DNA from 4 places in the Aquabacterium sp. A3 genome. Region 1 is predicted to be linked to each of the others. Evidence: predicted binding sites of a transcription regulator. Region 1 holds the regulator's gene; each other region holds the start of a gene.
What was found. Region 1 encodes sigma-54, which starts transcription at its own class of promoters, with help from an activator protein. Its sites were predicted from a motif close to TGGCANGNAANCTGCTTT; they were not measured.

Region 1 (7,246 bases):
GGAAGAGGCGGCATTCGATGGGGCCGTTGAACATGACGACGCGGCGGCTTTCCTTGAGCCGCATGGCCGAAGGCAGCTTCATGTCGGGGCTGAGCACCCACGCCGTCCACCCCGCGTACTGCTGTTTCCACTGGCGCGCCAGTTGCTGGAAGAAGGTGTCGGCGCCAGCGTCGTCGAAACCCTCACGGCCTGTGCGTTCATCGGCGTTGCGTGAGCGGTAGGCATCGCGTGCGCTGCCTTTGGTGTCGATGCGCTCGCCATAGGGCGGGTTGAACATCATGACACCCTGGGCGCATGGGGCCGGTCGCTGGAGGGCATCGGCCGTCTTGAAAGCGATGGCGTGGCGCACGCCAGCCCGCTCCGCGTTGCGGGTGGCGAAGTCGGTCATTCGGAATGCGACGTCGCCCGCGTAGATGGCGACCTGTGGCGCACGCTGTCGCGCACGCGCGGCCTGCCGGAGTTGCTGCCAGGCGCCGAGATGGGGTTTGAACGGCAGGAGCTTCTCGAAGGCAAACTGACGTTGCAGCCCGGGCGCGATGTCGCAAGCGATTTGCGCGGCCTCGATGGGGATGGTGCCCGCGCCGCAGCAGGGGTCCAGCAGGGGGCCATCTTCGGGGCGCCCTTGCCAGCCGGCAGCGGCGAGCATGGCGGCAGCGAGTGTCTCTTTCAGCGGCGCTTCACCAGTGTCATCGCGCCAGCCGCGCTTGAAGAGCGCCTCGCCGGAGGTGTCGATGTACAGCAGCGCGCGGGCCTCGTCCAGGAACAGCTGCACACCCAGGTCAGGGTGTCGGGTGTCCACGCTGGGGCGCTCGCCGGTGCGTTCGCGCAGGTGGTCGCACACGGCGTCCTTGATGCGCAGGCCCGCGAACTGCAGGCTTCGCAGCGGGCTGCGGCGTGCCGCGACGTCCACGCGCAGGGTGTGACGGGGGGTGATCCACTGCGCCCAGTCGACGAGACGGCCCAGGCGGTAGAGGTCGTCTTCATGACGGTAGGTGGATTCGGCCACGCGCCACAAGACGCGCTGGGCCAGGCGGCTTTCGAGGTTCAGGCGCATGGCCTGCTCCAGCCCCGCCTGCTGCCGGGGGGCACCTTCGGGCAGATCGACGGGCGGACGCACCTCGATGCCGCCTCGGCCCTCGGACAGGCGCGCCGATGCCCCCAGGATGCGACGGGCCTCGTCGAGCAAGAGTGGCTCGACACCGCTGGCGCAAGACAGGAAAAGCACAGGCTCATGAAGCACACGGGGAGCCACATGGCCACCCCCGGGCATGGCGGCGGGCGCCGGGCGCGAAGGGCCTGGGCGCGAGGCAGGCGCCGGGACACGGCGGGGACGGGGGGCGGAGGTGGTCATGGGCAAGCGAGAGGCAAACGATCGGCGCGGCGACAGGGGCGGGCTCAGGCGTTGAGCACGGCAAGCACGTCCGAGAGGAATTCACGTCGGTAGAGGATCCAGAGCACCGCGAGGGTGGCCAGGGCAAAGAAGATCGGGGACACGAACCAGGCGATCACCGCGAACGACATGTAGTAGGCGCGCAAGCCATCGGCAAAGCTCTCGGCGGCCATGCCCATGAGCTTGCCCGCGCGCCGGATGAATTCGTCGCGATCGGCCTGGCCACGGTCGAACACGTCGACATTGGGCGCGGCCCCCACCAGGATGGCACCGAAGGAGTACACGCGCATGGACCAGGTGAAGCGAAAGAAAGCGTAAATGAACACGGACAGCAAGATGAGCAGCTTGATGTCGAAGACGAGCAGCGTGGTGCGGGCGGCGAACGGGATGTCCTTGACGAGTTCACTGGCGCGGTCGTGGGTGCCCAGCACCGCCAGCAAGCCCCCGAGGATCAGGATGGTGGTGGACGCCCAGAAGCTGGGGCTGCTGGCCAGGTTCTGGGTGATGGCGGCGTCCACGATGCGCTGGTCGCGGTGGGTGACCTGGGCCATCCAGTGCATGCGGTAGTGGTTGGTGCTGGCCAGCAAGGTGCGCTGCACCCGGGCTCGGCGCGAGGCGAACTGGGCATAAGCAACCCAGCCAAAGAAGAACAGGCTCAGGGCCGCCCAGTCCTGCCAGGGGAGGATGGCGATGGCTCGCTCAAATGGCAACAGCATGGGGCAGGGAGATGGAGGTGTTCACAAAAAGAAACGGTGACGAGAAGCGATGACGGCACCCCCGGCGGCCGCCAGCGGGGGCCGTCAGAGCGACTTGCGCAGGTTCGCGGGCGCGATCTTGAGGGCCTCGCGGTACTTGGCCACGGTGCGGCGCGCCACCTGGATGCCCTGCTCTTCCAGCATGGACGAGAGTTGGCTGTCTGACAAGGGCTTGGCCGGGTCTTCGGCGGCGACGAGCTGCTTGATCAGGGCGCGCACGGCGGTGCTGGAGGCGTTGCCGCCGGCTTCGGTGTTGAGCGATGAGCCGAAGAAGTACTTGAGCTCGAACGTGCCGAAGGGCGTGTTCATGTACTTGGCGGTGGTGACCCGCGAGATGGTGGACTCGTGCAGACCGAGTTCGTCGGCGATTTCGCGCAGCACCAGCGGTTTCATCGCGATCTCGCCATGGGTGAAGAAATTCTTCTGGCGATCGACGATGGCCTGCGAGACCCGCAGGATGGTGTCGAAGCGCTGCTGGATGTTCTTGACGAACCAACGGGCCTCCTGCAAGCGGGAGCTGAGCGAGGCGTGCGCGCCCTCGCCACCGCCGCGGGGGCCCCGGCTGGCACGCAGGGCCTGGGCGTAGAGGTCGTTGATGCGCAGCTTGGGCATGACGTCGGGGTTGAGCACCACCTTCCAGCCACGCCCCGACTTTTGCACGATGACGTCGGGCACGATGATGTTGGCCTCAGCCCGCGTGAAAGCCCGGCCGGGCTTGGGCTCCAGGCTGACGATGAGGGACTGTGCGGCCTTGAGCTGCGACTCATCGGCACCGGTGGCCGCCATGAGCTTGCGCATGTCGCGGCGGGCCAGCAGTTCGAGGTGATCGCGGCAGATGGCCCGGGCCACGTCGCAGGCCGGGTGATCGTCCTGGTCGCGCAACTGCAGCAAGAGACACTCGGAAAGGTTGCGGGCGCCGACGCCGACGGGCTCCAGGCTCTGCAGCCAGCCCAGCGCGCAGCGCAGGCGCGACAGGAGTTCGTCGCGCGAGTCCTCGTCGACATCGTCGTCCTCACCACCCAGCAGGCTGTTGGCAACGTCCTCCAGGGCGTCGGCCAGGTAGCCGTCTTCGTTGAGCGACTCGATCAGGACATCGACGGCCGCCTTGTCGGCGGGCGACAGGCGCATGCCATTGAGCTGGTGGCGCAGGTGCTCTTGCAGGCTGATGGACTCGCTGTTGCGCTCCAGCGGGTCGTGGTCGTCGTCGTCGCTGTTGTTGCGCGAAGGCGTTTCGCGGATGCCGTCAAAGTCATCGCGCTCGGTGCCGTTTTCCCAATCATCACGCTCGGTGGCGCCCGCTTCAAGCCCATCCAGGCCGGCAGGTTCGGCCTCACCGCCGGGGCCATCGGTGTCGGTGGCGCGGTCATCACGGCTGAGTTGCTCTTGCCGCTGCCGCTCGAACTCTTGCGAGGCGGCGGTTTCCAGCGAAGCAAATTCGTCGTCGGGCTCGAGGAAGGGGTTTTGTTCGAGCATTTGCTCGACTTCCTGATGCAACTCCAGCGTGGACAGCTGCAACAGACGGATGGACTGCTGCAACTGAGGGGTGAGCGCCAGGTGCTGAGAAAGCCGGAACTGCAGTGAAGGCTTCATGGCGCGGCTGCCTCACATGCGGAAGTGCTCGCCGAGGTAGACCTTGCGGACGTCGGCGTTGTCGATGATCTCGGCAGGGGCGCCTTCGGCCAGCACGCGGCCCTCGCTGATGATGTAGGCGCGATCACAGATCCCCAAGGTTTCACGCACGTTGTGGTCGGTGATGAGCACACCGATGTCGCGGGCCTTGAGGAAACGGATGATGCGCTGGATCTCCATGACGGCGATGGGATCGACCCCGGCAAAGGGCTCGTCCAGCAGGATGAAGCGCGGCTGGGTGGCCAAGGCACGCGCGATCTCGACACGGCGACGCTCGCCGCCCGACAAGGCCATGGCGGGGCTGGAGCGCAGCTTCTCGATGCTGAGGTCTTGCAAGAGGGTGTCGAGCCGTTGGCGCAGCTCGGCCTCGGACAGCCGTCGGCCTTGCGCGTCGTGCTGCAACTCCAGCACCGCGCGGATGTTTTCTTCGACCGTGAGGGCTCGAAAGATCGAGGCCTCCTGGGGCAGGTAGCTCAGGCCGCGACGTGCGCGTTGGTGGATGGGCAGGCGCTCGACCCGTTCACCGTCGATGTCGATGGTGCCGGCGTCAGCCCGAACCAGCCCCACGATCATGTAAAACGAGGTGGTTTTGCCTGCGCCGTTGGGGCCCAGCAGGCCCACCACTTCGCCGGCGCCCACCGACACGTGCACGTCGTGCACCACCGTGCGGGCACCGTAACGTTTGCGCAAGCCCTGAGCGTGAAGACGGGCCGTGGTGGCGTCGCCGGGAGTGGGGGGGCGAGGATCGCTCATGTGCTCAACGCCCGGCTGGCCCGGCTGCATTGGGGGCGTCGCTGCGAGGCGTGATCACGCCCTGCACGCGGCCACGGCTGGCGCCACTGTTGGCAGCAGGTGCACCGGCCACCTGGAAGACACCTGTTTTGTTGTCGTAGGTGATGGTGTCGCCCGAGACCCGGTCAGCGGCCTGCCCACCAGAGAGCCGACGCATGACGGCGCGCCCGGAAAACACGACCAGATCCTGCACGCCGTCGTAGGTGATGCGCAGGGCCTCGCCTTCGATGAACTCATTGAGACCTTCACGCTTTTGCCGGAAGTAGGCCCGCCCCTCTTGCCCACCAGAGGCCACGGCCGTCTGGGTGCCACCGGGGTTTTGCCGCACTTCGACGCGATCGGCCCGAACCACCATGGTGCCTTTGGTGATCTCCACCCGCCCCGTGAGGATGTTGACCCGGCTGGCCTCGTCCACACGAGCGGCATCCGCAGCGAAGACCAGGGGCTGTGCCCGGTCGGCCTTTTCGGCGTGCGCGACCGCAGCCAGCGCGGCGCCAGCCATCAAGGCTGAGCGCATCACCAGGCGCCAGCCAGGCCATGACAGGGGAAAACCAGTGGACATCAACAAAATCTTCGGCATGTTTCTTGCAGAAGATTCTGCCATGAAGCGCGGCCCAGCGCCAGTGCACCAGGCCCGTGAACAACAGCCTGATTCAGGCAGGGCGGCGCGATCGGGCGATCAGGGCGTTGGTGGTGTCCAGTGTACGCGCCGGCGTGCCATTGAGCGAAATGGACGTGTAGTAGCGTCCGGCAATGCCCAGCGCGGGCACGCCGTCGATGCGGTACGCATCGGTCAGCGAGCGGGCCTGGCGGCACTTGGTTTGCACCGCGAATGACTTGAACACGGCCATGAACTTGGCGCTGTCCACCCCGTTGCGGCCCACGAATTCGGCGATGGCCTCCGGCGTGTCCAGGCGCTGTTGCTGCTCGTGCATGGCCTTGAACACCCGGGGATGCAGGCTGTCGATCAGGCCCATGGATTCGATGGCGAAGTACAGCTGCTGGTGAACGCCGAAGGGGCGCTCACGGAACGCCACCGGCACGCGGCGAAAGGCGACATCGGCGGGCAACTTGCTTGACCAGCCCTCGACGAAGGGCTCGAAATGGAAGCAATGCGGGCAGCCATACCAGAAGAACTCGACCACCTCCACCTTGCCGGCGGGGGCAGACACGGGGGCCGGCTCGTTGAGGCGCACGTAGTGCGTGCCTTCGACGGGCCCGCCTTGAGCACCCGCAGGCGCAGACCACAACAGGCTGCCGGCGCCGAGGGTGGCGGCCGTCTGGATGGAAAACTCACGTCGATTCATGCAGAACTTCCTTTCTTGATCGCTCAGGGCTGCATCCGCACCAGGGCCGACTCGATGCCAGCGTCTTGAAGCTTGACGCGCACGGCATCGGCCTGCGCGCGCTCGGCATAGGGCCCCAGCCGCACGCGGTACATGGTGCGCCCATTGACCTCGCGCGCCTGGATGCGGGACTCCAGCCCCATCAGTGCCAGCCTGGCCTTTTGCTGTTCGGCTTCAGACTGGCTGCCATAGGCGCCCGCCTGTACCTGGTAGTTCAACGCATCAGCGGCGGGCGCGGTGGACACGGGTTGTCCCGACAGGATGGCGGCGGGGTCGCGGGCCACGGGGGCGGCCGCCCCTGACGCGGGCTTGGCGGGTGCGACCGGGGCGCTGGCGATCGGTGCGGCGGCGCTGGCGGCCGACTCGGCGGGCGCGATGCCCACGACCGGCTCAACGGGGGCCATGGGGCCATCGCGCGGCACGGCGGGGTTCTTGCCGTACAAGGGGCTGTTGGGATCCCAGTTCTTGTTGCGCTCGGCTTCCAGCGCATCGTCTTCTGCCGTGCGCTGAGGCACCTTGTCGATGAAGGGCAAGGGCACCTTGGTGACATAGACCGCCACGGCCAGCGACAGGGCCAGCCCCACCAGCACGCCAACGATCATCCCCAGGATGAATCCGCCACGCTGGGCCTTGGGTTGTGCAGACATCGTCGTCCTTTCTTGATTCACGGGGCTCACATCGACGCTGGCGCCGACACACCCAGAAGGGCCAGGCCGTTGCGCAGCACCTGGGCGGTGGCGGCCAGCAAGGCCATGCGCGCCGCGCACAGCTCGGCGTCGTCCACCAGGAAGCGCTCGGCTGCATAGTAGCTGTGGAAGGCGCCGGCCAGGTCACGCAGGTAAAACGCGACGTCATGCGGCGCCAGACCCTGGGTGGCCTCGGTGAGCATGTCGGGGTAGGCGGCGAGCTTGGCCATCAGGGCCAACTCGGTGGGGGCGTCCAGGCGCGCCAGGACGGCCTGTGGCAAGGCCTCCATGGCGCCACCATGCTCGGCACACCAGTCGCGCAGCACCTTGCTGATGCGGGCATGGGCATATTGGACGTAGAACACGGGGTTCTCGTCGTTCTGCTTCAAGGCCAGGTCAACGTCGAAGACGAACTCGGTGTCGGCCTTGCGGCTGATCAGGAAGAAGCGCACCGCGTCCTTGCTGGTCCACTCGATGAGGTCGCGCAGGGTGACGTAGCTGCCTGCGCGCTTGGAGATCTTCACCTCTTCGCCGTTCTTCATCACGGTGACCATCTTGTGCAGCACGTAGTCGGGCCAGCCCTGGGGGATGCCGACGCCGGCCGCCTGCAGGCCGGCGCGCACGCGGGCGATGGTGCCGTGGTGGTCG
Region 2 (7,246 bases), on a different contig from region 1:
ACAACGCCTCCATCAAGAGCGCCACGTTGAACACCATCACGGCTGCCAAGGCCTGTGGTGGCGACGTACACGTGCTGATCGCTGGCTCGAACGCCGGTGCCGCCGCTGCCGCTGCCGCCCAGATCGCTGGCGTGGCCAAGGTGCTGCACGCCGATGGCGCCCAGTTCGCCGACGGTCTGGCCGAGAACGTGGCAGCCCAGGTGCTGGCCGTGGCTTCGGGCTACAGCCACCTGGTGTTCCCCGCCACCGCCGCTGGCAAGAACGTGGCCCCCCGCGTCGCAGCCAAGCTGGACGTGGCCCAAGTGTCGGAAATCACCAAGGTGATCTCTGCCGACACCTTCGAGCGTCCCATCTACGCCGGCAACGCCATCGCCACCGTGCAATCGGCTGATTCGGTGAAGGTGCTGACCGTTCGCGGTACCGCCTTCGACGCCGCTGCCACCACCGGTGGTTCGGCCGCCGTGGAAACCGTGGCCGCCGTGGGCGATTCGGGCTCCTCGAGCTTCGTGGGCCGCGAGGTCACCAAGTCCGAGCGTCCTGAACTGACCGCTGCCAAGATCGTGGTCTCGGGTGGTCGCGCCCTGGGCTCGGCCGAGAAGTTCAACGAAGTGATGTCGCCCCTGGCCGACAAGCTGGGTGCCGCGCTGGGTGCCTCACGCGCTGCCGTGGATGCTGGCTACGCCCCCAACGACCTGCAAGTGGGTCAAACCGGCAAGATCGTGGCGCCTCAGCTGTACGTGGCCGTCGGCATCTCCGGCGCCATCCAGCATTTGGCCGGCATGAAGGATTCGAAGGTCATCGTGGCCATCAACAAGGATCCCGAAGCCCCGATCTTCCAGGTGGCCGATTTCGGTCTGGAAGCCGACCTCTTCAATGCAGTGCCTGAGCTGATCAAGGCCCTGTGATGATGGTCTGAGGATGGCCTGTCGAACTTGAGCGTCGACAGCCCCTCATCAAACGGGGCGTCTTGCGAGACGCCCCTTTTTTCCTTGCGAATTCCTGCGTTTTAAACGCCGTTCCCCCTGGAGCACACACCATGGCATTCAAGGCCCCCGTCAAGGACCAGCTGTTCTGCATGAAGGAGCTGGCTGGCATCGACAAGATCGCCCAAATCCCCGGTTTCGAAGAAGCCGGTTTCGAGACCGCCCAGGCCGTGCTGGAAGAGTCGGCCAAGTTCAACGAAGGCGTGGTCGCCCCCCTGAACTGGTCGGGTGACCAGGACCACGGTTCGTGGGACAACGGTGTGGTGCGCGCCTCCAAGGGCTTCAAGGAAGCCTACGCTGCGCTGGCCGAAGGTGGCTGGCAAGGCCTGGGTCAACCCGTTGAGTACGGCGGTCAAGGCCTGCCCAAGATCATCGGTGCCGCCTGCGTTGAGCAAACCATGGCTGCCAACCTGAGCTTCTCGCTGTGCTCCATCCTGACGGCCGGCGCCATCGAGGCCTTGCTGACCGCTGGCAGCGACGAACTCAAAACCCGCTACATCCCCAACATGGTGTCCGGCAAGTGGACGGGCACCATGAACCTGACCGAGCCTCAGGCCGGCTCGGACCTGGCCCTGGTGCGCTCCAAGGCGGTCAAGCAGGCTGATGGCACCTACCGCATCAGCGGCCAGAAGATCTACATCACCTACGGTGAGCACGACATGACCGAGAACATCGTTCACCTCGTGCTGGCCCGCACCCCCGACGCGCCCGAAGGCGTCAAGGGCATCTCGCTGTTCGTGGTGCCGAAGTTCATGGTCAATGCCGACGGCTCGCTGGGCCAACGCAACGACGTGTACTGCGCCTCGATCGAAGAAAAGCTGGGCATCAAGGCCTCGCCCACCGCCGTGCTGGTGTATGGCGACGACAAGGGCGAAGTGGGCCCGGGCGCCATCGGCTACCTGGTGGGCGAAGAAAACCGTGGCCTGGAGTACATGTTCATCATGATGAACGCGGCTCGCTACGACGTGGGTGTGCAGGGCATCGCCGTGTCCGAGCGCGCCTACCAGCACGCGGTGGCCTACGCCAAGGACCGCGTGCAATCGCGTCCGGTGGATGGTTCGGCCAAAGAGTCTGTGGCCATCATCCATCACCCCGATGTGAAGCGCATGCTCATGACCATGCGTGCCCTGATCGAGGGCGAGCGCGCCATGGCCATGGTCGGTGCCGCTGCGTATGACACGGCCCACAACCACCCCGATGCCGCGGTGGCCAAGCAGGCCCAGGCCTTCTACGAATTCCTGGTGCCCCTGATCAAGGGCTTCAGCACCGAGAACTCGGTGGAAGTGACCTCGCTGGGCGTGCAAGTGCACGGTGGCATGGGCTTCATCGAAGAAACCGGTGCGGCCCAGTACTACCGCGACTCGCGCATCCTGCCGATCTACGAAGGCACGACCGCCATTCAGGCCAACGACCTGGTGGGCCGCAAGACCGCCCGTGATGGTGGCGCCACGGCCAAGGCCGTCGCCGCTCAAATCGCCGACACCGAAGGTCAGCTCACCGCCCGCAGCAGCGAAGCCGGCAAGAAGCTGGCCAAGCAACTGAAGGCCGCCCGCGAGTCCTTCCTGCAGGTCGTGGATTTTGTGGTTGCCAACGTCAAGGCCAATCCGAATGCCGTGTTTGCCGGATCGGTGCCTTACCTGATGCTGACGGGCAACCTGGTGGCCGGCTGGCAGATGGCCCGTGCCCTGATGGCCGCAGAAGACCGGTTGGCAGCGGGTGAAGACGCCGAGTTCATGACCGCCAAGATCGCCACGGCACGCTTTTATGGCGACCACATCCTGGCTCGCATTGCATCGCTGCGCGACACCATCCTGGAAGGTGGCGACAGCGTCACGGCCATGCCGTTGGATGCGTTCTGATCATGGCACTGCCTGGCGCGCTGCAACGCGTTGCGTTTCCTGTCATCGCGTCGCCGATGTTCATCATCAGCACGCCCAAGCTGGTGATCGCTCAGTGCAAGGCAGGGGTGGTGGGCTCGATGCCCGCCCTCAACGCGCGTCCTGCTTCACAGCTGGATGAGTGGTTGGCCGAGATCACCGAGACGCTGGCGGCCCATGACCGCGCCCATCCAGAGGCCCCGTCGGCGCCTTTTGCGATCAACCAGATCGTGCACAAGAGCAATGACCGTCTGGAGCACGACATGGAGGTGTGCGCCAAGTACAAGGTGCCCATCATCATCACGTCACTGGGCGCGCGTGAGGACGTCAACCACAGCGTGCATGCCTATGGCGGCGTGGTGCTGCATGACGTGATCAACAACCGCTTTGCCCACAAGGCGGTCGAGAAGGGCGCCGACGGCTTGATCGCGGTGGCGGCCGGCGCTGGTGGGCATGCCGGCACGCTCAGCCCGTTTGCCTTGGTCCAGGAAATCCGTGAATGGTTTGATGGGCCCTTGGCGCTGTCCGGCGCCATTGCCCATGGCCGCTCGATTCTGGCGGCGCGGGCGATGGGCGCCGACTTCGCCTACATCGGCTCAGCCTTCATCGCCACGCAAGAGGCCCGCGCCGTGGATGCCTACAAGCAGATGGTGGTGGACAGCAGCAGCGTCGACATTGTCTATTCCAGCAAGTTCACGGGGGTGCATGGCAATTACCTGCGCCCCTCCATCGTCGCGGCAGGACTGGACCCTGACCATCTGGGCGACGGTGACCCCAGCCAGATGAGTTTTGGCAGCAAGAACGCTGGTGAGGCCAAGGCCTGGCGCGACATCTGGGGGTGTGGCCAGGGCATCGGTGCGGTCAAGTCCGTGGACTCGACGGCGGCACTGGTGGCCCGGCTGAAAGCCGAATACGCGCAGGCCAGGGCGGCGCTGTGAGCCCCACGGTAGGCCGTGGGGGCAGGGCGCTTCAGCGAAGCGCCATCATCGGGTCTACCACGCCGCCCTGACGGCGCAGGATCTGGCTGACGGCAATCACCGCTTGCGTGCGGGAATTGACGCCCAGCGCGCGCAGCACGGCCGCCACGTGGTCCTTGACGGTTTCCACCGACAGGCCCAGTTCGCGGGCGATCAGTTTGTTGGGCTGCCCCTTGAGCAGCAGATTCAGCACATCGGTTTGTCGCGGGGTGAGGCTGAGGTCGGCCAGTGAGGGCGCCGTCTGGTAGCCCGCCTGCACCGCCTGTCCTTGCACGCCGGACATGCCGTCGGCCCCAAAGCCTGCTTCGCCCATGTTCATGGGGGGCACGTACACCCCGCCAGACAGCACCTGCTGAAGGGCTTCGAACAGCGTTTCGTTGCTGGCGCGTTTGGGCACAAAGCCCATGGCACCCAGGTCGATGGCGCGGATGACGTCGCTGGGGCGGTCTGAGGCCGAGATGACCACGATCGGCAAGGCCGGGTAGCGTGTCCGGAACTCGACCAGCAGGTCAAAGCCGTCCGCGTCGCCCAGCTGCAGGTCCAGCAGCACCAGTTGGTGTTGCGGGTCATTGACCAAGGCCTCGCGGGCGGTCCGCCCGCTGTCGGCAGCGGTCACCTTCACATGGTCGCCCAAGCCCTGGATGACGGATTGCAGTGCCGCCAGGATCAGCGGATGGTCATCAATCAACAGGACTTTCATGGGGCCTCCTCGCCGCGTTTATTGTCAGGAACGTGCGCCAGGATCACCCACCAAGGGGGGATGACGCGGCCGCCATGATACTGTCACGGCTTGACACAGTTCGCCCCCTCTGCAGCGCGATGTGTCAGAAAAGGTATCAGATGTGTCCGTTGCGAGCAGCGCCTGGCGGGCACTACATGCGCCAGATGCGGGGTGTGTGCGGAGGCAACTGCCAGCGTTGCTGACGCCACTGCTGCCAGACCTCGGTCAGCAGCTGGATGGCCGGCTCAACCCGGTCTGCCAGCACCCTGAGCACCACCACGCGATCGTCCGGACTGGTCACCCCCGCGGTGGCCCGCAAGGTGCTGGATTGAACGCACTGGCGCGCCAGCTCCTTCAGTTGTTCTCGATCCGCGCCGCCCATGGCCTGGCCACTGCTGAGCCACAGCGTGCCCATCACGCGGCGCCCGGCCCAGCCCAGGGGGCTGTCCAGCAGGCGTCGGTCGTTGGCTTGCACGGTGCCGCGCTCCAGCCACACGCCGGGCAGCTCGATTTCTTGCGTGTAGTGCCCGTGCACCCACTGCGGATCGTCGAAGTGTTCGTTGGCGGCCGGCAGGCCCAGGGCCAGCACGTCCCAACCGATCATCTCGGCGCCTGGGGCCAGCTCAAAACGCATCCGGTTGTGCGCGGCACACCCACGGTAGGCCAGCGTTTCCAGGGGCAGCCATTCCAGCCGGCTGTTGGCCGCCAGCTTGACCAGGGCATGTTGTTCGGCCCGTTCGCCCGTGCTTTTGTAAAAGCGCGTGGCGCCAGGTGTGGTGATCAGTGCATGGCTGTCTGGCGCGAGTTCGGCGTCGATGTGCAGCGTGTCGCCACCCACGATGCCGCCGGGGGGGTGCACCAGCACATGGTGGCAAATGCCAGGGCCTTCGGGATAGAGCCGCTGCAGCACCCGCAAGGGGCCGTGGTGGCGGTCGTGTGCGATGGTGCGCTCGCCATCGCGTTGGTAGCGCAGGGTCAGTTGGCCTTGCCAGCTCATGGGCGTGTCGTCACGTGGGCAGAAGGGCAGTATCGCGCAGCGATGCATGGCAGCACACCAAGGCGTGCACATAAAGGCATGCAGATTGCATACACTGTAGAGGCGGAGTAGAAGCGTTCAGTCGCATGCCGCCAGTTGGTGCACTTTCTGTGCCAGCCTGGTGCGCGGCGGGTCATTGCTCCCTCTTGTTCAACCCTTGCGGCCTGCGTGCCGCCATGTTCGACCTTGAGGAGCTGTCCATGCTGACCACGCAGCAGCCTGTGTTTCGCCGTTTCTGGCATGCCGTCATGCCTTTGTCCGATCTGCAAGACGGACCCCGCCCGTTCACCCTGCTGGGTGAGTCCATCGTTGTCTTTCTGGACGAGCATGGGCAGCCCGCTGCACTGCGCGATCGGTGTTGCCATCGCACGGCCAGACTGTCCAAGGGCTGGTGTGCCAAGGGGGGGCTTCAGTGTGGCTATCACGGATGGGTGTATGACCGCAGTGGCCGGGTCACCCACGTGCCGCAGTACGAAGAGGGGCGCCCCATCCCGGCGGATTTCAAAACCACCGCGTACCATTGCCAGGCCCGCTATGGCTATGCCTGGGTGGCCTTGGAAGACCCGGTGGCCGACATCCCCGAGGTGCCTGAGTTCGACATGCCAGGTTGGCGCACCATCTTCCAGTTCTATGAGCGTTGGGAAACCAGCCCCATGCGCGCGCTTGAGAACTCGTTTGACAACTCGCACTTCAGCTTCGTGCACCGAGCCACCTTTGGTGTGGCCGATCGACCCCGCCCCAGCAAGTACGAACTGGTGGAAAACGAAGACGGCTTTTACGCCGAAACGGTGATCGAGGCGGTCAATCCACCCGCGTTCCAGCAGGTCAGTGGAGTCAGCGATCCGGTGACCACCCGGCACATGCGCAACGCCTACTTCCAGCCCTTCTCACGTCGGCTGGACATCGAGTACCCCGGCGGTGTGCGGCATGTGATCATCAATTGCTTCACGCCCATTGACGATGGCAGCATGCAGTTGTGCCAGTGGTTGTTCCGCAATGACACCGAGGCCGATTGCCCGGCGCAGCTGCTGATCGACTTCGACGCAGAGATCACCCGCGAAGACAAGGAGATTCTGGAGTCGACCGACCCGGACGCCTGGCTGGACACGCGGCGGCGCGGGGTGGAGTACTCCATGGACAGTGACAAGCCTGGCATGCTGATCCGCAAGCGACTGATGGCCATCTTGCAGGCCCACGGTGAAGAGGAAGTGCATCGGGGCTTGCCTGGCGTGAGCATCCGGCTGGTGCCTGTCGAGGGCTGATTCACGCGCGGGGCGAAGGGGGCCTTGCCGCGATGGGGGGCATGAGTTCAAGCACAATGAGGCCATGCACCCTGATCACGACTCCATCGTTCAAGACACCCAGCGCTGGTTGACCCAGGCCGTCATCGGCCTGAATTTGTGCCCCTTTGCCAAGGCGGTGCATGTGAAGAACCAGATCCGATATCACGTCTCGCAGGCCACCAGCGCCGAAGCCTTGCTGGAGGACCTGGTGCAGGAGTTGATTCGCCTGCGTGACGCCGACCCGCAAGAGATCGAGACGACGTTGCTGGTGCACCCGGACGTCCTGAATGATTTTCTGGATTTCAATGATTTCCTGGATGTCGTGGACGCGGCCATCGACGAGCTGGACCTGGAGGGCGTGATCCAGGT
Region 3 (7,246 bases), on a different contig from region 1:
AGCAGCAGCAGGTGCTGGATGAGGCGTGTGGCCTCACGGCCATCCTGCAATCGCCCAACATCACCCTGGGCATCAACTTTGTGCTGGTGGCTTCGCGGCTCATGCAGCGACTGGCGCCTTATGCCGACGTCGAGGTGGTCGAGGAGCATTTCCGAGACAAGCCCGAGACGTCGGGCACGGCGCTCAAGCTGGCCTCTGCCCTGGGGCTGGACCCCGCCACCCAGGTCAATTCCATCCGCGTGGGGGGCATCGTGGGGCGCCACGAGGTGATCTTCGGGCTGCCCAATCAAACCATCCGCCTGATCCATGAAAGCATCAGTGGCAAGGCGTTTGGCCAAGGCGCCATGTTTGCCGCACGCTGGTTGGCGCAGCAACCCACCGGGCGCTACACCATGGAAGAGGCCGTGCGCGCGACGTTCGCCGCCACCCTGGCCGATGACCTTGCCGCCCAACCGGCCGAGCACGTGACCGAGTTGATCTGATCGGCCACGCCCGCGGGCCTCGGCCTATGATGGTCGGCATGAAGTCGCCCACCTTTTACACGCACGCCGCCCAGGACCCCGACGGCCTGGCGCGCGAGCTGGCCGCCTTCGTGGCCGACCACCTCAAAGAGGCCCTGCGAGAGCGTGGGCAGGCCCTGCTGGTGGTGTCGGGCGGCAGCACGCCGATTCCATTTTTCGAGGCCTTGTCGGCCTGGCCGCTCGACTGGTCTGCGGTGCACGTGACCCTGGCCGACGAGCGGTGCGTGCCCGAGCTGAATGAGCACAGCAATGCGCGCCTGGTGAGGCAGCACCTGTTGCGTGGGCAGGCCCGCTCAGCGCAACTGCATCCCTTGCTTCACGAGGCCCTGGGCGAGCACCCCGATCAGCACACGCGCCAGGCCCGTGCCGAGGCGATGCTGAGCACCTTGCCATGGCCTGCTGACGTGGTGGTGCTGGGCATGGGCAGTGACGGGCACACCGCGTCGTTGTTTCCGCACGCGCCTGAACTGGCCGAGGCGCTGGACCCGGAGGGCCACCGGCGCTGTCTGGCCGTGTCGGCGCCGGCGCTGCCCAACGTGCCTGTGCCCCGCCTGACCTTGACCGCCCGCGCTTTGCTGGACAGCCGCGTCATCGTGGTGCACACCACCGGGGCGGGCAAGCGCGAGTTGCTGGAACAGGCGTGCCAGCCAGGCGACACGCACCCCTGGCCCATCCGCATGGTGTTGCTGCAAGACGAGGTGCCGTGTCACCTCTTTCATGTGGACTGATGTCAGTGTGCGGGTTGCTGTCGCGCACTCAGCCTGGCCATGAAGGCATGGGGCACCTCGGAGACCTTTTTGCCGCCGTCTGCGCTGGGGCCGACGAACACCACGCCGGTCTTGCCGCGCGCCACTTCGCGGTCTGAGGCCTTGTCTCGCAGGCGAAACACCAGGTCAAAGCCGTACTTGTTGAAGTCGGCCGGCACCATGTCGATCTGCATGGTTTCGCCGTAGAAGGCTTCCGACTTGTACTGGGCCATCATGTCACCCACCACCAGGGTGAGCCCTTCGATGTCCAGTTCGCCCTGGTAGCCCAGCCACCGAAAGAACCGCACGCGGGCCTCGGAGACGAGGGTCAGCAACAGCGCGTTGTCCAGGTGTCCGCCTTGATTGACGTGGCTGATGTAGATGGGCACGTCCGTGCTGAACAGAAACTCCGGGGGCAGATCAAACTGGATGCGGGCCATGAGGGGGAGCGGCAAATGAAAACCCGCCCATGATAGGGCGGGTTTCTACCAGGGGTGCTGGCGTCAGCGGGTTTGCAGTTCGCCCGAGGGCACCGACGGCTGGCTGGGGAAGCTGTGCCGCAGGATGCGCCAGATCACCTGGCTGAACTGCCCCACCATCGAGCCCGTGTTGTAGTGGATGCCGTAGCGGCGGCAGATGTCGCGCACCACGGGCGCCATCTCGGCATAGCGGTTGGCCGGCACGTCGGGGAACAGGTGGTGCTCGATCTGGTGGCTGAGGTTGCCCGTCATGATGTGCAGCAGCTTGCTGCCCGTCAGGTTGGACGAGCCCATGATCTGGCGCAGATACCACTGGGCGCGCGTTTCGTTCTTCACCACGCTCTTGGGGAAGGTGTGCACGTCGGTGGTGAAGTGGCCACAAAAGATCACGGTGTAGGTCCACACATTGCGAATGCCGTTGGCGATCAGGTTGCCCAGGAACACCATGCCGAACACCGGCCAGGCCAGCAGCGGAAAGACCACGTAGTCCTTGACCAGCTGGCGGCGCGCCTTGCGCACGGTGGGCGCGGCCTCGCGCGCCAGCTGACGCCAGGTGATGCGGCCGATGAAGACGCGGCCCACGCGCAGATCCTGGATGGCCACACCCCACTGGAACAGCAGCGCAAAGATCACGGCGTACAGGGGTTGGAACAAGGTGGCCGGGTGCCACTTCTGCTCAGGAAACAGGCGCAGCACGTCGTAGCCGATGTCGTCGTCCATGCCATGCACGTTCGTGTAGGTGTGGTGCTTGAAGTTGTGCGTCTTGCGCCAACTGTCGCTGGTGCCGACGATGTCCCACTCGAAGGTCTTGCCCTGGAATTTAGGGTCACCCATCCAGTCGAACTGGCCGTGGATGACGTTGTGCCCCAACTCCATGTTGTCCAGGATCTTGGAGATGCCCAGCAGGGCCACCCCGAGCGCCCACACGCCCCACATCCAGACACCCGACAGCAGCAGGCCCGACATCAGCAGCACACGGCCGGCCATCTCGGTGTAGCGCACGGCTTTGAAAATGCGACGGATGTAGCGGGCATCGCGCTCGCCCAGGTCGGCCACGGTGCGGGCGCGCAGCGCGTCGATCTCGGCACCGAAGCGCGCCAGTTCGTCGGGGCCGATCGCGCGTGTCGGGTGGGGCAGGGCAGGGCTTGGGGTGCTCATGGTGGCGGTGGTCAACAAGGCAAAGGGTTCAAAGGTCGAGGCTGAGATCGCTGCTGGCGCGGCTGACACACAGGCGCACGGGCATGTCGGCTTCGCTCGTGATGTCGCCGCGCTGGGTGTCCAGCGTGCTGCCGCTGTGGCGGGTGCACACGCAGGTGTGGCAGATGCCCATGCGGCAGCCCGATCGCGGGTTCAGGCCCTGGGCCTCCAGCGCCTCCAGCAAGCTGGTGCCGGTGCTGACGGCCAGGGTGCGGCCCGTGCGTGCCAGGTGCACGTGCACCGTGCGGGCGTCGGTGTCGGGCAGTGCAGAGGTGGACGCCGACACCGGTGCGGTGGGTGTGAAGCCCTCGGCCATGAAGCGCAGGGCCCGCGGCTGAACCCACTGGCGGGCGGCCTCCACGAAGCCGCCGGGGCCGCAGGCGTAGACCTGGTGTTCGGGCCATGCGGGCACCAGATGGTCCAGTTGCATCTGATTGATGAGGCCCCGGTGTTCATGGGCCAGCACCTCGGGCTCGTGGGTCAGCACAGGCACAAAACGAAAGCGTGGCTCGCGGGCCTCCAGGGCCTGCAACTCGCGCACAAAGCAGAGCTCGGCCCGTGTTTTGGCCCAGTAGATCAGGGTCAGCTCCACTGGCATGTGCCGGGCTGCCAGGGCCCGGGTCAGCCCCATCAGGGGGGTGATGCCACTGCCAGCGGCCAGGAACAACCAGCGGCCGCTGGGCTGGGCGGGCAAGGTCATGTCCCCAAAAGCCGGGCCGATCTCCAGCACCTCGCCCACCTGGGCGTGTTGCACGAGGTGGGTGCTCAGCGCACCACCCTCCACCCGTTTGACGGTGATGCTGATCGTGTCTTGAGAGGGCAGGCTGGTCAGGCTGTAGCTGCGCGTGACCTTGCGGCCACGCACTTCGGCCGACACATTCACGTGTTGACCAGGCAGGTAGGTGCCCACGTGCCGATTGGGCCTGAGCACCAAGGTCACGGTGTCCAGCGCCTCGATGCGGCGCGAGACGATGCGCGCCAGCGGGCGCGACCACGACCAGGTCGGGTTGACGTGGCTGGCCCAGAAATCGAACACCGACGGATCGACCATGGGCTCAAGCCAGCGCTTCAAAAGCGGCGCAGAGGAGGTGGAGAGGTTCGACGACATGCGATCAGTATACGCACATCAACACAATTGTCTATACACTTGTGCATTAATGTGGGCGCGTTATGATGTGCCCTGACCTGACAGAGGCCAGCCGGCAACGGCCTGTTCACCACTGCGGGTTTCGATGTCATGCACACCTCACCCCACGATCTTCACGCACAGCGCACCGATGCGTCGCATCGCGCGGCTGGCGCCGCCTCGCCTGGTCGCAAGGCGGTGATCTCGCGAGAAGACATCATTGCCGCGGCGCTGACCTTGCTGGGGCCCCACCGCAGTGTGTCCACCCTCAGCCTGCGTGAGGTGGCCCGCGAGGCGGGCATCGCCCCCAACAGTTTTTACCGCCAGTTCAGAGACATGGACGAACTGGCCGTGGCCCTGATCGATCGGGCGGGGCAGTCACTTCGGCGCATCATCGGTGAGGCACGTCAGCGGGCCACCGTGGAGCGCAGCGTGGTGCGTGCCTCGGTCGAGGCCTTCATGGATCAACTGCGCAGCGATGACAAGCTGCTGCACATCCTGTTGCGAGAGGGCTTGGTAGGCTCGGATGCCTTCAAGCAGGCGGTGGACCGTCAGCTGTCGTATTTCGAAGACGAGCTTCGGCAAGACCTGATCAGGCTGGCCCAGGCCCATCAGACCGGGCTGTACGAGCCGGCCCTCACCGCCAAGGCCATCACCCGCCTGGTGTTCACCATGGGCGCCACGGCCATGAACCTGCCGGCTCAGCAGCATGCCGAGTTCACGGAGCAGGTGGTCTTGATGGTGCGCATGATCGTGGCGGGCACCCAGACCATGGCGGCGGTGGCGCCTGAATTGCTGACGAGGTGAGACCCCGTTTGGTGGCGTCGCCACCGCGATGGTGGCCGTGTCACATGGCGCAGGCACGATGACCCTCGTTGTGCACCAACTTGGCCCATAACTTGCTCGTGCTCCTGTCAGTGTCCGAGCCAGCCCCGGGCCCACCTCAGCGGAGATCCGAGTGTCCATTCACGTTGCCCTCAACCACGTCACCCATTACCGTTACGACCGTCCGGTCAACCTGTCGCCCCAGGTGATCCGACTTCGTCCCGCGCCGCATTGCCGCACGCGCATCCTGTCGTACTCGATGCGTGTCGACCCGGTGGTGCACTTCATCAATTGGCAGCAAGACCCGTTTTCCAACCACCTGGCCCGCCTGGTGTTTCCAGAGCAGACGACCGAGTTCAAGATCACGGTCGATCTGGTGGCCGAGATGGCCGTCTACAACCCCTTTGACTTTTTTCTTGAGCCGCACGCCGAGAACTATCCCTTCCAGTACGACGAGGCCTCGCTACACGATCTGCAGCCCTACCTGGCCAAGGCCGAGCTGACCCCGGCGTTCAAGGCCTTTGTGGACAGCATTGACCGCACCGAGGTGCGCACCATCGACTTCCTGGTGGCCCTCAACCAGCGGCTGCAACGCGACATCAGCTACACCATCCGCATGGAGCCTGGCGTGCAGACGCCCGAGCAAACGCTCACGCTGAAGTCCGGTTCATGCCGGGATACGGGCTGGTTGCTGGTGCAGGCCCTGCGTCACATGGGCCTGGCAGCCCGGTTTGTGTCGGGCTACCTCATCCAGCTCAAGGCCGATGTGGCCTCGCTGGACGGCCCGTCGGGCACCGAGGTCGATTTCACCGACCTGCACGCCTGGTGCGAGGTGTTCCTGCCCGGTGCAGGCTGGATCGGGCTGGACCCCACCTCCGGCCTGCTGGCCGGCGAGGGCCACATTCCCGTGGCTTGTACCCCTGACCCCACGGGGGCGGCCCCGGTGACGGGTGCGGTGGACGAGTGCGAGTGCGAGTTTGATCACCACATGGCCATCACGCGCATCTACGAAAGCCCGCGCGTGACCAAGCCCTACACCGACGAGCAGTGGCAGGCCATCGACGCCCTGGGCCGAGAGGTTGATGCGCAACTGGTGCAAGGTGATGTGCGCCTGACCATGGGGGGCGAGCCCACCTTCGTGTCGGTGGACGACCGCGACGGCGCCGAGTGGAACACCGACGCCCTGGGCCCCACCAAGCGTGGCCTGGCCACCACCTTGGTGCACAAACTGCGTGCCCGCTACGGCGAGGGCGGCTTTCTGCACTTTGGGCAAGGCAAATGGTACCCAGGCGAGCAATTGCCACGCTGGGCGCTGTCGATTTTCTGGCGCACCGATGGCCAGCCCTGCTGGCACGACCCCTCGCTGTTCGCCGACGAGCGCAACAGCGTGCACTACACCACCGACGACGCCAAGCTGTTCATCGACACGCTGGCCACCAAGCTGGGGGTGGGCAGCGCCCACGTGCAAACCGGTTATGAAGACACCTGGTACTACCTGTGGCGCGAACGTCGCCTGCCCGTGAATGTGGATCCGATGGACTCGCGTCTGGATGACGAGCTGGAGCGCGTGCGATTGCGTCGGGTGTTTGATCAAGGGCTGGACCATCGGGTGGGCTACGCCTTGCCGCTCAAGCGCGAGCAGGCCCTGGGCCTGAGCGGCCCGCGCTGGATCACGGGCCCGTGGTTCTTTCGTGACGAACGCATGTACCTGATCCCGGGCGACTCCCCCATGGGCTACCGGTTGCCGCTGGATTCTCTGCCCTGGGTGACCGCGTCTCAATACCCCTTCCTGCACGAGCACGACCCCTTCGCGCCCAAGGATGCGCTGGCCGACGCGGCGGTGCTGCGCGCCCAGTACGGCGCGCACCAGGTAGGGGGCGGTGTGGCCGAAGGTGGGGTCGTGGGTGTGCAAAACCTGGGCGTCGCTGGTGCCGCTGGCGCTGGGCTCAATGGGGAATGGGGGCAACTGCCGGCCAATCCTCGTGCGGCCCGTGGGCCGGGGGCGCCCACTGCCTCGGTGGACCCCAGCCGCGTGCCCAGCCGCTTCGAGTCGGCCCACTGGATCACCCGCACCGCCCTGTGCGTGGAAGTGCGCAACCCCGACCGCGCCAGCGGCCCCAGGGTCGAGACCGAAGGGCAGGGCGGTGGTGTGATGTACGTGTTCATGCCACCGCTGGCCAGCCTGGACGACTACCTGGACCTGGTGGCCGCCGTGGAGGCCACGGCGGCCGATCTGGGCATGCACATCGTGCTGGAGGGCTACCCGCCACCGCGCGATTCGCGCCTGAAGGTGCTGCAGGTCACCCCCGACCCAGGCGTCATCGAAGTCAACATCCACCCTGCACATGACTG
Region 4 (7,246 bases), on a different contig from region 1:
GAGCCGGGTGCCGTCGCCTTTGGCTGGCCAGTCGCCTGGCAGGTGCTGCCCCCGACCTTCCAACCAGCCCTGCGCAAGCCGGGCGGGCCCGCCACGCAATCGGGCCTGGCGAAAACCACCAACCACGGCCTGGCGCCAGGCCCACAGGTCGGCACGAACGCCTTCACTGCGCTGCACATGAACCGCCATGCGCTCGATCACCTGCTGCACCAGGCGCCCCGTTTCGGTGCACGGCGCCAAGGCGTCAAGTTCACCGGGCCGCGAGGGCAAAGCCCCGGGCTCGGACGGCAGCCAGGCGCTGGACGTGGACCACCCGCTGGGCAGCGAATCGCCGCCCTGCTCGCCTGCAGGCTGCGCGTTGAGCGGGCGTGCGCCAGCGGCTTGCAACCCCGCCTGATGGGCTTTGATCGCCCGGATGATGTCCAGGTGAATTTCGGCCTCACGGCCTTGCAGATTGAACTGACGGGCCACCTCGCGGCAGTAGCGGCTCAAGCCCGCCAGGCTGGACGCGCCGGGCGCCACGGGCTGCCAGAGCGCCGCAGCCTGTTGAACCTGTTGCGGCGACAGGTAGGCCGCCAGTGCCCACCTCACGGCGGCACGGGCGCTGGCGTCAGCGGCGGCCGATGAGGTCGAATACATCTCAGACATGTTTGCCCCTGTTCACGACCTCTTGCTGAAACTCGGGGTAACCCACCTCGTGATGCTCTGAAAAGTCCAGGCCACGCTGCTCGTGCAGTGTGGTGGCCCGCAGCGGCATCAAGCGGTTGATCAGTTGATACAACAGCCATGACACGCCAAAGGCCCAGATGAAGGCCACCACGCAGCCCAGCAACTGCACGCCAAACTGCTGGATGTTGAACAGATCATCCGCCTTGAACAACCCCGCGGCGAGCGTGCCCCAGACGCCGCCGACCGCATGCACCGACACGGCCCCGACCACGTCGTCAATCTGCCAGGCCTCCAGCGCCTCGGCCGCCAGCACGCTCAGCCCGCCAGCCACCACACCCGTCAGCAAGGCCCAAGCGGGCTCCATGACGTGACAGCCGGCCGTCACCCCCACCAGGCCCGCGATGGAGCCGTTGAGCGCGGCCGTCATCATCAGTTTGCGCCGCAACAGGCTCATCAGCAGCATCGCGCCCAAGGCGCCCCCGGCCCCGCCCAGGTGGGTGTTGAGGGCGATCTTGCCCAACCCCACGGTGGCCGCCGCCGTGCTGCCGGCATTGAAGCCAAACCAGCCCAGCCACAGCACGAATCCGCCCAGCGCCACCAACGTGAGGTTGTGCCCCAGGATCTGGCGAGACCGGCCATCCGGCCCGAAACGGCCCAGCCGAGGGCCGATCACCAGCACCGCCGCCAGGGCCGTCCAGCCGCCCACCGAGTGCACCACCGTCGAGCCCGCAAAGTCGATGAAGCCCAATTGACGCAACCACCCTGGCGATGCCTCCGTGCCGCCCCAGACCCACGCGCCAAACACCGGGTACACCAGCGCAGTCACCATCACCGAGCCCACGATGTACGCCCCGAACCGGGTGCGCTCGGCCACCGCGCCGCTGACGATGGTGGCCGCCGTGGCCGCGAACATCATTTGAAAGAACAAGGTGCCATAGGCAGACTCGGCCACCCCGTGCAGTGCAAAACCCGAGGTGCCCAGCCAGCCGCTGGGGTTGTCGCCAAACATCAGCCCATAGCCCAGCAGCCAGAAGGCCACGGCGCCAAAACACATGTCGCAGTAGTTCTTCATGAGCACGTTGACCGTGTTCTTGGCCCGCGTCATGCCCGCTTCCAGAAAGGCAAAGCCGGCCTGCATGAAAAACACCAGCGCACCGGCCACCACCAACCACATCATGTCCATGGCGGCACGCATGGCCAAGGCCGGATCCGGCAACACGGTCATGGCTGCGGTGCCCTCTGCGGCCATCGCGACATCACCCACGGCGCCACCCCAGAGGACGACCCCACCCCACAACACGCCCTGACGCAGGGCCACGAACCACTTGGACAACATGAAAGACCTGAGTGCAAACCGTTACGAGATAGCAAGCTGCGTACCAGGCACGGGTGTACCCACTGGCGGTCAGCCCTGTCCATGGCAGGGCCAAGGCCCCACCCCCGGCCTGACAGGTAAGATGAGGAAACTTCGCCGATGCCAGTTGACATGTCCAGCCCCCCTGTCATGCCCCTGTCCAATGCCCTGCCAGGCCTGTTGGCGCAGGCAGATCGCCTGCGCGACATCCGTCGTGACATCCATGCGCACCCGGAGCTTTGCTTTCAGGAGGTGCGCACCAGCGAACTCGTCGCGGATGCGCTGACGCGCTGGGGCGTTGAGGTGCACCGGGGACTGGGCCAGACCGGGGTGGTGGGCGTCATTGAAGGTCGCCCCGGCCAACGCGCCATCGCGTTGCGCGCCGACATGGACGCCTTGCCCATGACCGAGCGCAATACCTTTGCGCATGCCAGCAAACACCCGGGACGCATGCACGCCTGCGGCCATGACGGGCACACCGCGATGCTGCTGGCCGCGGCCCAGCACCTGGCTGGCGAGCGCGACTTCGACGGCAAGGTGGTGCTGGTGTTCCAGCCTGCCGAAGAAGGCGGCGGCGGGGCGGCCGCCATGATCCGCGACGGCCTGTTTGAACGCTTTCCAGTGGACGCCATCTTCGGCATGCACAACTGGCCAGGGATGCCCGCAGGCACCTTTGCGATCAAGGATGGCCCGTGTTTTGCCTCGTCCAACGAGTTCAAGATCGTGCTTCGCGGCAAGGGATGCCATGGCGCCATGCCGCACCTGGGCGTCGACCCTGTGCCGCTGGCCTGCCAGTTGGTGCAGTCGTTCCAGACCATCCTCACACGCAATGTGCGCCCGGTGGAGACCGGCGTGATCTCGGTGACCATGATCCAGGCCGGCGAAGCCACCAATGTGGTGCCCGACACCGTCACGATGCAAGGCACCGTGCGCACCTTCACGACCGAGACGCTGGACCTGATCGAACAACGCATGCGTGACCTCACGCACCACACGGCCGCGGCGTATGGCGCGACGGCGGAGTTCGAGTTCCACCGCAACTACCCGCCCACGGTCAACCACACCCTTGAAACCGCCTTTGCCCGGCGGGTGATGGAAGCCACCGTGGGTGCAGCCCATGTACAGGCCTTTGAGCCCACCATGGGGGCAGAGGACTTCAGCTTCTTCTTGCAGGCCTGTCCTGGCGCCTATTTCGTGATCGGCAATGGCGACGGCACCCATCGGGAGGGCGGGCACGGCCTGGGGCCCTGCACCCTGCACAACCCCAGCTACGATTTCAACGACCAGCTCATCCCGCTGGGGGCGACGCTGTGGGTGAATCTGGCCAAGGCCTGGCTGGCACAAGGCTGATCGGTGGAATTTCGGGGCTATCCTTGAGCCCATGTACGCAAGCCATTTCGGTCTGAAACAAGCGCCCTTTTCGATCGCCCCGGATCCGCGCTACCTGTTCATGAGCGAACGCCACCGCGAGGCCTTGGCGCATCTTCTGTACGGCGTGGGCGGTGGCGGCGGTTTTGTGCTGCTGACGGGCAGCATCGGGGCCGGCAAGACCACCGTGTGCCGGTGCTTTCTTGAACAGATTCCGCGCCGCTGCAATGTGGCGTACATCTTCAACCCGAAACTCAACGTGGTTGAACTCTTGCGCACGGTGTGCGAAGAGTTTCGCATCCCCTGCCCGGAAGATCCGCACGATTCGCACTCGATCAAGGCGCTGGTGGATCGCATCAACGAGTTCCTGCTGCGCACCCACGCCGTGGGCCAGAACAACGTGCTCATCATCGATGAGGCCCAGAACCTGGCGCCTGAGGTGCTTGAGCAGTTGCGCTTGCTGACCAACCTGGAAACCAACGACCGCAAGCTGCTTCAGATCATCCTGATCGGCCAGCCCGAGTTGCGCGACATGCTGGCCCGGCCCGAACTGGAACAGGTGGCCCAGCGTGTGATCGCGCGCTTTCACCTGGACGCCCTGTCGGCCACGGAAACCGATCAGTACATCCAGCACCGCCTGGCCGTGGCCGGGCACCGGCGTGGACGGCTGTTCACCGACGAGGCCGTGCGCCGCATCCACGAGTGGACGCAGGGTGTGCCCAGGCGCATCAATGTGTTGTGTGACCGGGCCTTGCTGGGTGCGTATGCCGAGGATCGGGGGGCCGTGGACCGTCGCATCGTCGACAAGGCCGCCAGCGAAGTCTTTGAGGGACAGGCCAGGGTGGCCGACCTCTTGCACGCCAAGCCGCATGGTCCCAAGGTGTGGTTACTGGGCAGCGGGGCCTTGCTGGTGAGCGCGGCGGCGCTGGCTGCAGGCTGGTGGTGGCAACATCCATCGGCGACGCGCATGGCCCACCAGGCCACGGCGGGCTTGAGCGCGGCCGCCCCGGCGGGATCGGCCGCCAGCAGCGCCCCCGGCGCGGACGGCCCCCACGCAGACGCGATGCATGCAACAGATGGTGTCGCGTCAAGCGCCAGCGCACCTCAGGCCACAGAACGCGCTGAGGCCAGGGCCGCCCCTTTGCCGCCACAGATCGACGCGGCCGCCGTGCTGTTGAAGGCCTGGCCCGGCGCCAATGACGCCTGGCGCGCCTTGGCCACCCTGTGGCCCCAAGCCCAGGCACTGCCCGGCCAGGGCGCACCATGCGCCCAGGCTCGGGCACTGGGGCTGTGGTGCTTCAATGGTGAGGGGGGCCTGCCGCCCTTGCGTCGCCTGGACCGTCCCGCCGTGTTGACGCTGGAAAACGCGCAAAAGCAGCGGGTTCATGCGGTGCTCACGGCCATGGACAACGAGCACGCCACCTTGTTGCTGCGCGATGGACTCAGCAGGGTCAGCCTGGGGACGCTGGCGGCGGTGTGGCGCGGCAGCTTCGGCACCTACTGGCTGGCACCCAGTGGCTACCAGGGCGCCATGGAGCGAGGTCAACGAGGCCCATCGGTGGACTGGCTGTGGACGCAAGTGAGTCGCGCCCAAGAGGCCGCACCGCCGGAAGCTGGCACACCGTTCAATGCGGATTTGCTGGCCCGTGTTCAAGCCTTCCAGTTGGCCAGTGGCCTGCAACCCGACGGGGTGGCGGGCTCCAGCACGATGATGATGCTCAACCGCGTGGCAGAGGTCCAGGAGCCTCGGCTCAGTGCCCCGCTTGCCTTGGAGGACCACGATGTCCTACATCCTTGACGCCCTTCGCAAGGCGGACGCCGAACGCGAGCAGGGTCGGGTACCAGGCCTGCACAGTCATTTGGGGCAGGCCCCGGCTGAGTCAGCCGCGTCGCCCGCGGTGTCACCGACCACGCGCTCCAGCTGGCCGGTGATGGTCGGTGCCGGACTGGCGGGGGGGCTGCTGGCGGCCATCGTCTTGTGGTGGACGCTGCGTGCCAACGCGCCGGCAGCGCCGCCCGCTGCCGTGGCCGTGTTGCCGGCCTCCACCATGGCCAGCGAGGCCCCGAGTGCACTGAACGAGTCGATGGCACCGAGTCCAGAGACCGCCCGGCCCGTCGTGCAGCCCGTGCCCGCGCCAGACCTGCCATTGCCTCAGGCGGCAGCACCACCCCGCCCGTCGCCCCCCCCGCCCGCCGCCAAGGTGGCTGCGCAGGACGCCCAGCCAGCCACACCGCTGGATGGCTTGCCCGACCAGGTGCGCCGCAGCCTGCCGCCCCTGGTGTTTGGGGGGGCCATGCACTCGGACAACGCCGCCAGCCGCATGCTGGTCATCAACAACAACGTGTACCGCGAAGGTGATGAGCCTGCGCCCGGCCTGGTGCTGGAAGAAATCCGTCTGAAGTCCGCCGTCTTTCGCTTCCAGGGGCAGCGCTTCAGCGTGAATTACTGAGCCACATCACCGAGCGGCACAACGTGCCCGCAAGTAGGCCAGGGCCTCGTCAACCTGGTCCACCAGCACCAGACACAAGTCACCTGCGGTCAAACGGGCCAGGCCGATGTCGATGGCCTGAAACTCACCCGTCACGTCCTCCACATGCTGGGCGCGCTGGGCCTTGCTCAGGCCTTCGCGCAACAGTCGCAGCACTTCACCGTCAGCGCGCCCACGCTGGCAGGCGTCCTGGTAGAGGATGAAGTCGTCGAACACATCGCCCAAAATCGCGGTTTGTTCACGGATGTCTTCATCGCGGCGATCACCTGCGCCACTGATCACCACCACCCGGCGTCGAGCCGGCATGCGCTGCACAGCCGCCACCAGCGCACGCATGGCGTCGGGGTTGTGCCCATAGTCTGCGATCACCGTGGCGCCGTGGTGATCCATCACATTGAAGCGCCCCGGGGCGTTGTCGGCATCGTTGGTGAAGCTGGCCAACCCGCCGCGGATGGCGTCCCACGCCAGCCCTTCGCTCCACGCCGCCCCAATGGCCGCCATGGCGTTGTCCACCTGGAAGCCGATGCTGCCCTGACGGGTCAAGGGAATGTCACGCAGCGGCAAGCGTTCGCGCCAGCTGCCCTCGCTGGCCACGATGGCGTCGCCATCGACGGTGAGCACGCGCTTGCCCTGGGCCCGGTGGGCCGCCAGCACAGGGTTGTGAGGATCGAGCGCAAAAAAGATGACACCGCCGGGGCACTTGGGGGCCATGGCCGCCACGATGGGGTCGGCTGCATTGAGCACGGCGTGTCCGCGATCGGCCACGTTCATGACAATCACACGCTTGAGCACGGCCAGGTCTTCCACCGTGGTGATGTAGTTCAGGCCCAGGTGATCGCCAGCGCCCAAGTTGGTGACCACGGCCGTGCTGCAGCGGTCAAAGCCCAGGCCTTCGCGCAGGATGCCGCCCCGGGCGGTTTCCAGCACCGCGGCGTCCACATCGGGGTTCAGCAGCACATTGCGTGCACTCTTGGGTCCCGAGCAGTCGCCGCTGTCGATCTGGCGGCCATTCACGTACACCCCGTCGGTGTTGGTCATGCCCACACGCAAGCCACTGGCGGCCAGCAAATGCGCGGTCAGCCGGGCGGTGGTGGTCTTGCCATTGGTGCCCGTGACAGCCACCACCGGGATTCGGCCGTCCTCTCCGGGGCCGAACATGGTCTGGATGACGGCTTCGCCCACCGGGCGGCCCTTGCCGTAGGACGGCGTCAGGTGCATGCGCAGACCCGGGGCGGCATTGACCTCGACGATGCCGCCACCTTGCACCTCCAGCGGCCGGTGCACGCTTTCCGCCAGCACGTCCACGCCGCAGATGTGCAGGCCAATGCACTGCGCCGCGGCAATGGCCCGGGCGGCCACCTCGGGG

Region 2: the regulator sigma-54 is predicted to act here: its motif matches at 5,693-5,710, upstream of WNB94_RS02100 (urease accessory protein UreD).
Region 3: the regulator sigma-54 is predicted to act here: its motif matches at 4,958-4,975, upstream of WNB94_RS13865 (transglutaminase family protein).
Region 4: the regulator sigma-54 is predicted to act here: its motif matches at 2,034-2,051, upstream of WNB94_RS12825 (ammonium transporter).

The regions. Positions count from the first base shown of each region.
Region 1 covers NZ_JBBPEV010000006.1:1,323-8,568, forward strand. The annotation lists gene WNB94_RS15740 (THUMP domain-containing class I SAM-dependent RNA methyltransferase) at 1-1,270, opposite strand, end outside; gene WNB94_RS15745 (DUF599 domain-containing protein) at 1,396-2,106, opposite strand; gene WNB94_RS15750 (RNA polymerase factor sigma-54) at 2,191-3,735, opposite strand; gene lptB (LPS export ABC transporter ATP-binding protein) at 3,748-4,527, opposite strand; gene lptA (lipopolysaccharide transport periplasmic protein LptA) at 4,532-5,146, opposite strand; gene WNB94_RS15765 (thiol:disulfide interchange protein DsbA/DsbL) at 5,220-5,873, opposite strand; gene WNB94_RS15770 (SPOR domain-containing protein) at 5,897-6,559, opposite strand; gene argS (arginine--tRNA ligase) at 6,586-7,246, opposite strand, start outside.
Region 2 covers NZ_JBBPEV010000001.1:473,406-480,651, reverse strand. The annotation lists gene WNB94_RS02120 (electron transfer flavoprotein subunit alpha/FixB family protein) at 1-905, shown strand, start outside; gene WNB94_RS02115 (acyl-CoA dehydrogenase) at 1,037-2,842, shown strand; gene WNB94_RS02110 (NAD(P)H-dependent flavin oxidoreductase) at 2,842-3,798, shown strand; gene WNB94_RS02105 (response regulator) at 3,830-4,537, opposite strand; gene WNB94_RS02100 (urease accessory protein UreD) at 4,710-5,555, opposite strand; gene WNB94_RS02095 (aromatic ring-hydroxylating dioxygenase subunit alpha) at 5,795-6,856, shown strand; gene WNB94_RS02090 (DUF1415 domain-containing protein) at 6,921-7,246, shown strand, end outside.
Region 3 covers NZ_JBBPEV010000004.1:166,052-173,297, reverse strand. The annotation lists gene WNB94_RS13895 (4-hydroxy-tetrahydrodipicolinate reductase) at 1-482, shown strand, start outside; gene pgl (6-phosphogluconolactonase) at 521-1,249, shown strand; gene WNB94_RS13885 (acyl-CoA thioesterase) at 1,252-1,707, opposite strand; gene WNB94_RS13880 (fatty acid desaturase family protein) at 1,771-2,904, opposite strand; gene WNB94_RS13875 (ferredoxin reductase) at 2,933-4,051, opposite strand; gene fabR (HTH-type transcriptional repressor FabR) at 4,181-4,876, shown strand; gene WNB94_RS13865 (transglutaminase family protein) at 5,028-7,246, shown strand, end outside.
Region 4 covers NZ_JBBPEV010000003.1:252,930-260,175, reverse strand. The annotation lists gene WNB94_RS12830 (hypothetical protein) at 1-648, opposite strand, end outside; gene WNB94_RS12825 (ammonium transporter) at 641-2,005, opposite strand; gene WNB94_RS12820 (M20 aminoacylase family protein) at 2,174-3,373, shown strand; gene WNB94_RS12815 (AAA family ATPase) at 3,405-5,189, shown strand; gene WNB94_RS12810 (general secretion pathway protein GspB) at 5,173-5,841, shown strand; gene cphA (cyanophycin synthetase) at 5,848-7,246, opposite strand, start outside.